Regions from separate parts of the Chromobacterium indicum genome, predicted to be linked through region 4. Evidence: predicted binding sites of a transcription regulator. Region 4 holds the regulator's gene; each other region holds the start of a gene.

Region 1 (3,205 bases), on a different contig from region 4:
GTGAGCACGCAGCTTTGGGTGGGGATGGCGTAACGCTGGCGCACTTCGTCAAGCAAGGTCAGCAGGGCGCGGATGTCGTCGGGGCTGTCGCCGGCTGGGTTGATGCCGATCACCGCGTCGCCGGCGCCGTAGAGCAGGCCGTCCAGCGTGGCGGCGGCGATGGCGCGCGCGTCGTCAGCCGGATGGTTGGGCTGCAGCCGCACGCCCATCCGTCCCGACAGGCCCTGGGTGTTGCGGAAGGCGGTGACGACGCGGCATTTCTTCGCCGCCTGCACCAGGTCCTGGTTGCGCATCAGCTTGGACACGGCCGCAGCCATTTCCGGGGTAAGGCCGGGGGCCAGCGCCGCCAGCGTTTCCGCGGTGGCGGCGTCGGACAGCAGCCAATCGCGCAGGCCGCCCACGGTCAGGTGGGAGACGGCGGCGAAGGCGGCGGCGTCGTGGCCGTCCAGAATCAGCCGGGTGACTTCGTCTTCCTCGTACGGGATCAGCGCCTGGTTGAGAAAGACAGTCAGCGGCAGGTCGGCCAGGCACATTTGCGCCGCCACCCGCTCCTCGGCGCTGGCGGCGGCGACGCCGGCCAGCTGGTCGCCGGAGCGTAGTGGGCTGGCGCGCGCCATCAGCGTTTTCAGGTCGGCGAAGCGGTAGGTCCGCGGGCCTATGGCGATGGCGTGGCTCATGTTTGGCTCCGGATGGTGGGGGAGGGCTGGGCGGCAATCTCGGCCGAACCTTGCAGCTGAGCGTCGACGCCGGCTTCGGCGCGCTGGCGGGCGGTGGCGAGGAAGTACAGGTAGCCGGAGGCCAGCATCGCGGCGAAGATGCCGGCCAGCAGCCGGTTGTAATAGACCATGGCGATCAGGCAGATCAGCGAACAGCCCAGCGCCAGCGCCGGCAGCCACGGATAAGCGGGCGCGGAGAACGGCCGGAGCAGCGCCGGCTCGCGGCCGCGCAGCCGGAACAGCGCCAGCATCGACACGATGTACATGACGATGGCGCCGAACACCGACAGCGTGACGATGTTGGCGGTCAGCGGCTGGCCGGCGATCTGCACCAGATCGTCGCTGAAGATGGCGACGATGCCGACCGCGCCGCCGGCCAGAATCGCCCGGTGCGGCGTCTTGAAGCGCGGATGGATGGCGGCCAGCGCGCGAGGCAGGTAGCCGGCCCGCGCCAGCGCGAAGATCTGCCGCGAATAGCCCATGATGATGCCGTGGAACGACGCCACCAGGCCGAACAGGCCCAGCCACACCAGCATGTGCAGCCAGCCGCTGTGCTCGCCGACGATCAGCTTCATCGCCTGCGGCAGCGGGTCGTTGATATTGGCCAGCCGGCTCCAGTCGCCGGCGCCGCCGGCCATGACCATCACGCCGAAGGCCAGCGCCACCAGGGTGAGGATGCCGGCGATGTAGGCGCGCGGGATGGTGCGGGCCGGGTCTTTGGCCTCTTCTGCGGCCATCGCCGCGCCCTCTATCGCCAGGAAGAACCAGATCGCGAACGGCAGGGCGGCGAACATGCCGCCGACGGCGCCCCAATGGAAGGCGTCCTGTCCGGCCCAGCCGTGGCGCATGAAGTTGTCCCAGCTGAAGCCGGGGGCCACCACGCCCATGAACACCAGCAGTTCGAAGATGGCCAGCAGCGTGACCGCCAGTTCGAACATCGCGGCGATGCCGACCCCGGCGATGTTCAGCGCCATGAACGCCAGATAGGCGCCGCAAGCGGTCCATTTGGGCGCCAGCGACGGAAATTGCACATTGAGGTAGGCGCCGATGGCCAGCGCGATGGCCGGCGGCGCGAACACGAATTCGCACAGCGTGGCGAAACCGGCGATGAAGCCGCCCAGCGGGCCGAAGGCGCGGCGGGCGTAGGCGAAGGGCCCGCCGGCGTGCGGAATGGCGGTGGTCAGCTCGGTGAAGCTGAAGATGAAGGCGGCGTACATCAGCGCGACGAACAGCGTGGCGCACAGAAAGCCCAGCGTGCCGGCCTGCGCCCAGCCGTAGCTCCAGCCGAAGTATTCGCCGGAAATCACCAGCCCCACGGCGATGCCCCATAGTTGCCAGCCGCCGAGCTTGCGCGCGAGGCCGGGTGTCGATGCGTTCATGGCAGACTCCTGTCCGATTGGATGGCCTTCCCGTCGGGAAGGGCGGGCATTCCCGCATCGCCCGTTTATGCAAAAAGAATGCCAGCGTCCGCTGCCGATTTCAATGCGCGCCGCAGCATGGCTGCTTGCTGCGCGCGCCATGCTAGAATCGATGACGATACGCAATCAGCGGCAGGGGAAAGCAGATGTCAGGCAGCAGCATGGGACGATTGTTTACGGTGACTTCCTTCGGCGAGAGCCACGGGCCGGGCATAGGCTGCGTGGTGGACGGTTGTCCGCCGGGACTGGCCTTGACCGAGGCGGACATCCAGGCGGAGCTGGACCGCCGCAAGCCGGGCACCAGCCGCCACGTGACTCAGCGCCGCGAGCCGGACACCGTGGAAATCCTGTCCGGCGTCTACGAGGGCAAGACTACCGGCACGCCCATCGCGCTGCTGATCCGCAACACTGACCAGCGCAGCAAGGACTACGGCAATATCGCCGAGACTTTCCGCCCCGGCCACGCCGATTACTGCTATTGGCATAAATACGGCACCCGCGATCCGCGCGGCGGCGGCCGCTCCTCGGCGCGCGAGACCGCGGTGCGCGTCGCGGCCGGCGCCATCGCCAAGAAGTGGTTGAGCGAAAAATACGGCATCGTCATTCGCGGCCACATGACCCAGATCGGCGAGGTGGCCATTCCGTTCAAGAGCTGGGAGCATGTGGGCGGCAATCCCTTCTTCAGCGCCGATCCGGACATCGTTCCGCGGCTGGAGGAATATATGGACTCCATCCGCAAGAGCCTGGATTCCATCGGCGCGCGGCTGCGCGTGGTGGCCGACAATGTGCCGGTGGGCTGGGGCGAGCCGGTGTTCGACCGACTGGACGCCGACATCGCCTACGCGATGATGAGCATCAACGCGGTCAAGGGCGTGGAGATCGGCGCCGGCTTCGGCTGCGTGGCCCAGCGCGGCAGCGAGCATGGCGACGAACTGACGCCGCAAGGCTTCGCCAGCAACCACGCCGGCGGCGTGCTGGGCGGCATCTCCACCGGCCAGCAGATCGACGTATCGATCGCGATCAAACCGACGTCGTCCATCGCCCAGCCGCGCCGCTCGATCAACAAGCAAG
Region 2 (3,205 bases), on a different contig from region 4:
GGCCGCCAGCATGGACTTGCCAGTGCCGGGCGGCCCCATCAACAGCAGACTGTGCCCGCCGGCCGCGGCAATCTCCAGCGCGCCGCGCGCGATGGACTGGCCTTTGACATCGCCGAGATCGGGATAGTTCGGCCACTCTCCGCCCAGCGCGCCGGCGAACGGCTCCAGCGGCTGCAAACCGTTCAAGAAGGCGCAGGCCTGAGGCAAAGACGCCACCGCGTAAATGGCTGCGCCGCCAACCACAGCGGCTTCCGCCGCGCTGTCGGCAGGCAACACGAAGGCCCGGCCCGCTGCATGGCACTGGCAGGCCATCGCCAACGCGCCGCGCACCGGACGCACCGCGCCGCTGAGCGCCAGCTCGCCGGCGAACTCATAATGGGCGATATCGTCGTTCTTCACCTGGCCGGAAGCCAGCAGGATGCCGATGGCGATGGGGAGGTCGAAGCGGCCGGAGTCCTTGGGCAGGTCGGCCGGCGCCAGATTGACGGTGATCTTGCGGGCGGGAAATTCGAACCCCGAGGTAAGGATGGCGGCGCGGACACGGTCCCGGCTTTCCTTCACCTCGGTGTCGGGCAGGCCGACGATATTGAACGCGGGCAGGCCGTTGGCGAGGTGGACCTCGACGTCAACCTCCGGCGCGTCAAGCCCGGACAGCGCCCTGCTCGCCACCACCGCCAGCGTCATGGCGCTCAGGAGTGGCCGAGTTCGGACTGCTCTTCCGCTTTAGCCGCGGCCTCATCCGGGAACACTTGGTTCTCCAGCCTGGCCAGGCGCGACTCCAGCGCGGCCAGCTTTTCCCGCGTGCGCGCCAGCACCGCCTGCTGCACGTCGAATTCCTCGCGGGTGACCAGATCCATCTTGGAGAACGTGGAAGCCATCATCGCGCGGACGTTTTTCTCGATATCCTTGGCCGGGCTGGCGGCGATGGTCTCGCTGATCTTGGCGCTGATTTCTTCAAACAGTTTCTGGCTCAACATGGTAGCGGCTCCCGCAGTGTCTTGATCTTCAGCCGAGTGTAGCAAAAAGCGCCCTCGCGCTCCCGCATTTCCTGCCCGCAAGGACATGTCAGCCTGTCTCCAGCATTCATCCAGGCCATGCTGCGGCGCAGCGATGCACCAAAACTGTGCAGCATAAGCAGCCCCGGCGCACAAGGAAAGTGCCAAAACGGACAGCGCGGCCTTTTTTGCAGTGCATCACAATTCAGAGAACGCCCATCACGGGCTGGCACGATTCCTGCATAACCATCCGCAGCAGAACCATCTGTCAATCGTCCGAGAAGGAGCCGCCATGAAACTCGTTACCGCAGTGATCAAGCCGTTCAAGCTTGACGAAGTCCGCGAAGCGCTGTCCGCCATCGGCGTACAAGGCGTCACCGTTTCCGAGGTCAAGGGCTTCGGCCGCCAGAAAGGCCATACCGAGCTGTATCGCGGCGCAGAATACGTCGTCGACTTCCTGCCCAAGGTGAAGCTGGAAATCGCCATCGACGACGCGCTGCTGGATCAGGTGGTGGAAGCCATCGAGAAATCCGCCCGCACCGGCAAGATCGGCGACGGCAAGATCTTCGTCTACGACCTGGAGCAGGTGATCCGCATCCGCACCGGCGAAACCGGCGCCGACGCGGTCTGACCGCTTTGTGAAACTGGGGAAACCATAATGAAAAAGATACTCGCTGCAATGGCTTCCGGGCTCGCCGCCCTCTCGCTGCCCGCGCTGGCCGACGCGCCGGCCGGTCCGGCGGTGGTCGCCGCCAAGGTGATCAACTCCGGCGACACCGCCTGGATGCTGACCTCCACCGCCCTGGTGCTGTTCATGACCATTCCCGGCCTGGCGCTGTTCTACGGCGGCATGGTCCGCAAGAAGAACGTGCTGGCCACGCTGATGCAGAGTTTCGCCATCACCGCGCTGGTAACCGTATTGTGGGCCGTGGTCGGCTACAGCCTGGCCTTCACCGTGGGCACGCCCTACATCGGCGATCTGTCCCGCTTCATGCTGGACGGCATGGTGTACATGAAGGATGCCGGCAAGCTGGCCGTGCATCCGCTGGCCGGCACCATTCCGGAATCGGTGTTCATGACCTTCCAGATGACCTTCGCCATCATCACCCCGGCCTTGATCACCGGCGCCTTCGCCGAGCGGATGAAGTTTTCGGCGATGCTGGCCTTCATGGCGCTGTGGTCGCTGCTGGTCTACGTGCCGGTGGCGCACTGGGTATGGGCGCCGGGCGGCTGGATGGGCGACAAGGGCGTGCTGGACTTCGCCGGCGGCACCGTGGTGCACATCAACGCCGGCGTGGCCGGTCTGGTGACCGCGCTGGTGCTGGGCAAGCGCGTGGGTTTCGGCCGCGAGGCGATGCCGCCGCATAACCTGGTGCTGACTCTGGTGGGCGCGTCGATGCTGTGGGTAGGCTGGTTCGGCTTCAACGCCGGCTCGGCGGGCGCCGCCGACGGTCGCGCCGGCATGGCCATGGTCACCACCCAGGTCGCCACCGCGATGGCGGCGCTGGCCTGGATGTTCGCAGAGTGGGCGACCAAGAAGAAGCCGTCGGTTCTGGGCATCGCCTCCGGCGCCGTGGCCGGCCTGGTGGCCATCACCCCGGCCGCCGGCTTCGTCGACGTCAAGGGCGCGCTGATCATCGGCCTCGCCGCCGGCGCGGTCTGCTTCTGGGGCGCCACCGGGCTCAAGCACATGCTGGGCTATGACGACTCGCTGGACGCTTTCGGCGTGCACGGCGTGGGCGGCATCCTGGGCGCGCTGCTGACCGGCGTGTTCGCGGTCAAGGACATCGGCGGCGCCGACGGCAGCCTGGCCACCCAGGCGCTGGGCGTCGGCGTGACCATCGCCTACTGCGGCATCGTCACCTTCATCCTGCTGAAACTGGTGGACATCGTGCTGGGGCTGCGCGTGGCCGAGGACGGAGAGCGCGAGGGCCTGGACCTGGTGCTGCACGGCGAGCGCGTGGAATAAGCCGCCAGAATCGAAGATTGTTGTGTAAGGGACTTGGCGGGGCTTCGGCCCCGTTTTTTTTCGTCATTCAAAATGAAAAACCGGCCAGAGGCCGGTTTTGATCGATGCGACAAGCTTACTTGACGATACGCAGGCTGGGACGCCCGCTTGGGCGGTTCGGCGACGGATCGTCGCCGCCGGAATCCGGCGCGTCCTCTTCGGCGCTGACCGGCTTCAGGCTGGCCGCCTCCTCGCTCATCGG
Region 3 (3,205 bases), on a different contig from region 4:
GGATTGTGGTCGCGCCAGTAGACGATATGGCCGAGCACCCACAGGTTATACAGCAGAAAGGCGGCCACCAGGGCCGCCAGGATCTTGAACAGGATGCGCGTCATGCTCAGGCCAGCACTTCCCTCAGCATATTGGTCACCTTGCGCGTCTCCGGCTGCACGCCGCGCCAGATGGAGAACGACTCGGCCGCCTGCTCCACCAGCATGCCCAGGCCGTCGGCCAGCATGCCGGCGTTTTCGCCTTGGGCGCGCTGCAGGAACGGCGTCAGGCCGGCGCTGTACACCATGTCGTAGGCCAACGTGCGCGAGGTGAACACGCCGTGCGGCAGCGGCGGCATCTCGTTGTTCAGGCTGGTGGACGTGGCGTTGATGATGATGTCGAAGCTGCGGCCTTCCAGCGCCGCGTAGCCGACCGCCTCCACCTTGCCGTAGCGGGCGAAGTGATGGGCCAGCGCCTCGGCCTTGATCACGGTGCGGTTGACGATGGTCAGGCTGGCGGGCTTCTGCTCCAGAATCGGCTCCAGCACGCCGCGCACCGCGCCGCCGGCGCCCAGGATCAGCACGCGGCGGCCGGCGATCGGGTAATCCAGATTCTCCACAATGTCGCGCACCAGGCCGACGCCGTCGGTGTTGTCGCCGTACACCTTGCCGTCGCGGAAGGCCAGCGTGTTCACCGCCTCGGCCGCGCGCGCTCGCTCGGTCAGCTCGGACGCGTAGCGGAAGGCGTCGCCCTTGAACGGCAGCGTGATGTTCAGCCCCTTGCCGCCCTTGGCCACGAATTCGCCCACCACCTCGTTGAAGCGGCCGATGTCGGCGAACAGGCGCTCATAGCTGATGTCCTCTCCGGTGGCCCGGGCGAACTCCTCGTGGATGAACGGCGACTGGCTATGGGAGATCGGGTTGCCGATTACGGCGTAACGGTCGGTCATGTCCGGCTTTCCAAAATGCGATATGTTTTGTGCGGCCAAGACGCCGCCGACAAAGTCCCCCGGCGCGCCCTGAAACCGGGCGTGCGCCCATCGGGAATGCGCCGTACGGCGCATCGTGGCTTTGTCGACAGATCGAAGCTGCGGGTTCACCCCACACTTTGCCGCTTAACGCCGCAAACTTCAACCGCCTCGGACAAGGACTGCGCTCAGCCCTGCACCCAAGGCAGGCCGCGCCAGCGCCAGCCCCCGACCGAGTTGCGGTGGCCATCGCCGTCGCGGTCGCCCTCGAAGCCTTCCAGCACGTTGTACACCTCGCTGTAGCCGTTGTCCGCCGCCAGCCGCGCCACCTGGTCGGAACGGGCGCCGGAGCGGCAGATCACCAGCAGCACCGCCTCCGGGTCCACCTGATGGGTCAACTGGGCCAGAAAATTGGGATTCGGCTCCATGCCGGGATAGCTGCGCCATTCGATGTTCACCGCGCCGGGCACGGTGCCGACGAATTGCCACTCCGCATGGCTGCGCACATCCAGCAGCACCGCCTTGGGCAGGCCTTGCATCAATTCATAGGCCTCGTCGGGCAGCACCGCTCCGCTGTAGGACAGGTCCAACTGTTCGGCGCGCTGGTGCGCGGCCTCCAGAATCAGTTTCATTCTGCTCATCTGTTTTCCTCCTGCAACACTTCGGGCTTATGTTGGCGATTATCGACCCACCCGGCATGGCTGGCAAATTGCACCATATCGGTGCACTGTCTGGGACGAGGCACCAGATTGGTTCAAGTCTAGTCATTCCAGCCGGCTGGATAAGCCAAAGCGGCTATGACACAATGCAGCAGCAGCGTTTCAGAGGCTGGCACGCTTCCTGCTTACCGGGACGTACCAAAATTTTCACGCACTTGCCCTTGGGTGCACGTTGCCTTCCAGGAGATAAAACATGGCAGTAGCCGACGTAGTCAAACTGATCCAAGAAAACGACGTCAAATTTGTCGATCTGCGCTTTACCGACACCCGCGGCAAAGAACAGCACGTCTCCATCCCGGCGCATGTGCTGCTGGAAGACGCCGACGAGTGGTTCGAGCGCGGCCACGCCTTCGACGGCTCCTCCATCGCCGGCTGGAAAGGCATCCAGGCTTCCGACATGCTGCTGATGGCCGACCCGGCCACCGCCCGCCTCGACCCGTTCTTCGACGAGCCGACCGTGTTCATGCACTGCGACGTGATCGATCCGGCCGACGGCAAGGGCTACGACCGCGACCCGCGCTCCATCGCCAAGCGCGCCGAAGCCTACCTGAAGGCATCCGGCCACGGCGATACCGCCTACTTCGGCCCGGAGCCGGAATTCTTCATCTTCGACAGCATCACCTGGGGCGCCGACATGTCCGGCTGCTTCGTCAAGATCAAGGCAGAGGAAGCCGCATGGGCGTCCGCCGAGGAATTCGAAGGCGGCAACATGGGCCACCGTCCGGGCATCAAGGGCGGCTACTTCCCGGTGCCGCCGGTGGATTCGTCGCAGGACATCCGCTCCGCGATGGTGCTACTGCTGGAAGAGCTGGGCGTGCCGGTTGAAGTGCACCACCACGAAGTGGCCACCGCCGGCCAGAACGAGATCGGCACCAAGTTCAGCACGCTGACCCAGCGCGCCGACTGGACCCAGATCCTGAAGTACGTGGTGCACAACGTCGCCCATAGCTACGGCAAAACCGCCACCTTCATGCCCAAGCCCATCGTCGGCGACAACGGCTCCGGCATGCACGTCCACCAGTCCATCTGGAAAGACGGCAAGAACCTGTTCGCGGGCGAAGGCTACGCAGGCCTGTCCGACACCGCGCTGTACTACATCGGCGGCATCATCAAGCACGCCAAGGCGCTGAACGCGATCACCAACCCGGGCACCAACTCCTACAAGCGCCTGGTGCCGCACTACGAAGCGCCGGTGAAGCTGGCTTACTCCGCCAAGAACCGCTCCGCCTCGATCCGCATCCCGCACGTGGCCAGCCCCAAGGGCCGCCGCATCGAAGCGCGCTTCCCGGATCCGCTGGCCAACCCGTACCTGTGCTTCTCCGCGCTGCTGATGGCCGGCCTGGACGGCATCCAGAACAAGATCCACCCGGGCGACGCCGCGGACAAGAACCTGTACGACCTGCCGCCGGAAGAAGACAAGCTGATCCCGACCGTGTGCGCCAGCCTGGACGAAGCGCTGGCCGCGCTGGACAAGGACCGCGAGTTCCTGACCCGCGGCGGCGTGTTCTCCAACGAGTGGATCGACGCCTACATCGAACTG
Region 4 (3,205 bases):
ATCGCCGCCATCCTGGAAATCTCCGGCCTCAAGGGCAAGGAACTGGAAAAAGAGCTGGACCTGCTACTGGACGACCTCAACATCGGCCATCTGCGCGACAGCAACGCGCTGTCGCTGTCCGGCGGCGAGCGCCGCCGGGTGGAGATCGCCCGCGTGCTGGCCACCCGTCCCCGCTTCATCCTGCTGGACGAGCCTTTCGCCGGCGTGGACCCGATCGCGGTGATCGACATCCAGAAGATCATCTCCTTCCTGAAGGAACGCGGCATCGGCGTGCTGATCACCGACCACAACGTGCGCGAGACGCTGCGCATCTGCGACCGCGCCTACATCATCAGCGACGGCTCGGTCCTGGCCTCCGGCGAGCCGGAAGAACTAGTCAACAACGAGAGAGTGCGCGAGGTCTACCTCGGCGAGCACTTCCATCTGTAAACGATGAAACAGGCCCTTCAGCTCAAGGTATCCCAGCAACTGACGCTGACGCCGCAGCTGCAGCAATCGATCAAGCTGCTGCAACTGTCCACGCTGGACCTGCAAACGGAGGTGGAGCGCTTCCTGCTGGACAATCCGCTGCTGGAACGCGGCGACGAGCCCCGCGACGGCGAAGCCGCTCCCGACAGCTCGGAACAGCAGGAAAGCCCGGCCCAGGACGCCGACAGCCGCGACGACGGCGCCGGCGAACTGCTGGACTGGGGAGCCGGCAGCCGCAAGGGAGACGACAATGACTTCGACCCCATGCTCAACGTGCCCTGCCCGGTCAGCCTGCGCGAGCACCTGCTGACGCAGCTGGGCGAGATCGCCCTCTCCGACCGCGACCGCGCGGTGATGCGCCTGCTGATCGAGGAGCTGGACGACGACGGCTACCTGCCGCTGGAGCTGGACGAGCTGGCCGGCAACCTGCCGCTGGAACTGGAGCTGGAAGTCGACGAGCTGGCGGTGGGCCTCAGGCTGCTGCAGCAGTTCGACCCCGCAGGCGTGGGCGCGCGCTCGCTGGCCGAGTCGCTGACGCTGCAGCTGCAGCGCCTGCAGGGCGGCGAGCCTGAGTACGCGCTGGCGCTGGCCATCGTCCGCGAGCACCTGGCCCTGCTGGGCGGCCGCGACTACGCCCGGCTGAAAAAGCTGCTGCGCTGCGACGACGCGGCGCTGCGCGGCGCGCAGGCGCTGATCGCCCGCCTCAACCCGCACCCGGCCACCGGCTTCGGCCACGGCGACATCCATTACGTGATTCCCGACATCAGCGTGCGCAAGCTGCGCGGCCGCTGGGCGGCCGAGCTCAACCGCGCGGCGATGCCCCGCCTGCGCGTCAATCGGCTATACGAGCGCATGCTGGCCGACCAGCGCGCCGGAGGCGAAATGTCCGGCCGTTTGCAGGAGGCGCGCTGGCTGGTCAAGAACATCCAGCAACGGTTTGACACCATACTCAAAGTGGCGGAAGCTATCGTTGAGCGCCAGCAATCGTTCTTTGAGCACGGCGAAGTGGCGATGCGCCCGCTGATCCTGCGGGACATCGCGGAAGAACTGGGCCTGCACGAATCCACCGTTTCCCGATCCACCAGCCAGAAATATCTGCTTTGTTCGCGGGGCTTGTTCGAACTCAAGTATTTCTTCGGCAGTTCGCTGGAAACTGAAAGCGGCGGAGAGTGCTCCGCCACGGCGATCAAGGCCCACATCCGCGGCATGATAGACGCCGAGGACCGCGCGAAGCCGCTGTCCGACAGCGCCATCGCCGACGCGCTGGACAAGCAGGGAATACAGGTTGCCAGACGCACCGTAGCCAAGTATCGTGAAGCCATGCAGATTCCGGCGGTGAATCTGCGCAAGGCACTGTAGGCGCCTCAAGCATACAATGCCGCCCGGCAACCCGACCGGGTGGTCAACACCAGAAGGAGCTAGGGTATGAACCTCAAAGTAACTGGCCTGCACCTGGAAGTCACCCCGTCGCTGCGCGAATACATCGAGAACAAGCTCGAGCGCATTACCCGCCATGTCGACCACGTGATCGATATCTCCGTCACCCTATCGGTGGACAAGCTGGTCCAGAAGGCTGAAGTCAATGTGCACCTGTCCGGCAAGGACATCCACATCGAAGCTTCCGAGGCCGACCTCTACGCCGCCATCGACGTCCTGATGGACAAGCTGGACCGCCAAGTCCTGAAGTACAAGGAAAAGCTGACCGAGCACCGCGCGGTGGGCTCGGGCGAAGCGTCTCAGACCCAGGCCTCGCTGTAAGGCCTGACTGAAGACAACGGGAGCCTGACGGTTCCCGTTTTTCTTTGCGCTTGCCGGTTTTCAGTACTATCAAGGCAACGTAGAATTCACAGTTTCACCCCAAGAGCCGCATGCATACTCCAACATGACTCTCATCGGCAAGATCCTGACCCCGGACCATATCCTGCTGGATCTGGACGTCGCCAGCAAGAAGCGGGTGTTCGAACAAGTGGGGCTGCTCGTGGAAAACACCCGCGGCATCGCCCGCAGCGAGGTTTTCGACAGCCTGTTCAGCCGTGAAAAACTGGGCTCCACCGGACTCGGCCAGGGCGTGGCCATTCCCCACGGCCGCGCGCGCGGCCTCAAGGAAGCCACCGGCGTGTTCATCCGCCTGAAGGCGCCCATTCCCTTCGACGCGCCGGACGGCAAGCCGGTGCAATGCCTGTTCGTGCTGCTGGTCCCCGAGCACGCCACCGACCTGCACCTGCAGGTGCTGTCGGAGCTGGCGCAGCTGTTCTCCAGCCGCCAGATGCGCGAGCAGATGCTGGGCACCGGCGCGCGCGACGAACTGTACAAGCTGCTTTGCGAATGGACGCCCCATGCCTAGCATCACCGTGCGCCGGCTGTATCAGGAAAACCAGCAGAAGCTGAATCTGACTTGGGTCGCCGGCACCGGCGGCTCCGACAACGTGATCGGCAACGACGACCAGCGCCCGACGCTGGCCCTGGTCGGCCACCTGAACTTCATCCACCCCAACCGGGTGCAGGTACTGGGCCTCGCCGAGGTCGACTACCTTAACAAGCTGGAGCAGTCGGCGGCCAAGACCGCACTGGACCAGCTGTTCCACAAGAGCATGTCGGTGGTGATGGTCACCAACAACCAGCCGGTGCCCCGGCTGCTGCGCGACTACTGCCACAGCCACAACGTGCCCCTGATGTGCAGCACGCTGGAAAGCCCGTACCTGATGGACGTGCTGCGGATCTACCTGGCCCGCGCGCT

Evidence for each region. Region 4 encodes sigma-54, which starts transcription at its own class of promoters, with help from an activator protein. Its sites were predicted from a motif close to CTGGCACGCTTCATGCTT; they were not measured.
Region 1: a site for sigma-54 is predicted at 2,163-2,180, ahead of eat (ethanolamine permease). Genes of this name have one in related genera too.
Region 2: a site for sigma-54 is predicted at 1,222-1,239, ahead of glnK (P-II family nitrogen regulator). Genes of this name have one in related genera too.
Region 3: a site for sigma-54 is predicted at 1,775-1,792, ahead of glnA (type I glutamate--ammonia ligase). Genes of this name have one in related genera too.

What each region holds. Positions count from the first base shown of each region.
Region 1 covers NZ_JAYFSJ010000011.1:96,967-100,171, forward strand. Annotated here, with positions in the region: gene VA599_RS16030 (ethanolamine ammonia-lyase subunit EutB) at 1-677, opposite strand, end outside; gene eat (ethanolamine permease) at 674-2,095, opposite strand; gene aroC (chorismate synthase) at 2,281-3,205, shown strand, end outside.
Region 2 covers NZ_JAYFSJ010000015.1:120,796-124,000, reverse strand. Annotated here, with positions in the region: gene VA599_RS19315 (YifB family Mg chelatase-like AAA ATPase) at 1-684, opposite strand, end outside; gene VA599_RS19310 (accessory factor UbiK family protein) at 690-977, opposite strand; gene glnK (P-II family nitrogen regulator) at 1,288-1,626, shown strand; gene VA599_RS19300 (ammonium transporter) at 1,654-2,964, shown strand; gene VA599_RS19295 (ClpXP protease specificity-enhancing factor) at 3,080-3,205, opposite strand, start outside.
Region 3 covers NZ_JAYFSJ010000002.1:124,536-127,740, forward strand. Annotated here, with positions in the region: gene mtgA (monofunctional biosynthetic peptidoglycan transglycosylase) at 1-104, opposite strand, end outside; gene aroE (shikimate dehydrogenase) at 107-928, opposite strand; gene VA599_RS03155 (rhodanese-like domain-containing protein) at 1,135-1,587, opposite strand; gene glnA (type I glutamate--ammonia ligase) at 1,859-3,205, shown strand, end outside.
Region 4 covers NZ_JAYFSJ010000003.1:117,604-120,808, forward strand. Annotated here, with positions in the region: gene lptB (LPS export ABC transporter ATP-binding protein) at 1-429, shown strand, start outside; gene VA599_RS05315 (RNA polymerase factor sigma-54) at 433-1,827, shown strand; gene hpf (ribosome hibernation-promoting factor, HPF/YfiA family) at 1,894-2,226, shown strand; gene ptsN (PTS IIA-like nitrogen regulatory protein PtsN) at 2,351-2,812, shown strand; gene hprK (HPr(Ser) kinase/phosphatase) at 2,805-3,205, shown strand, end outside.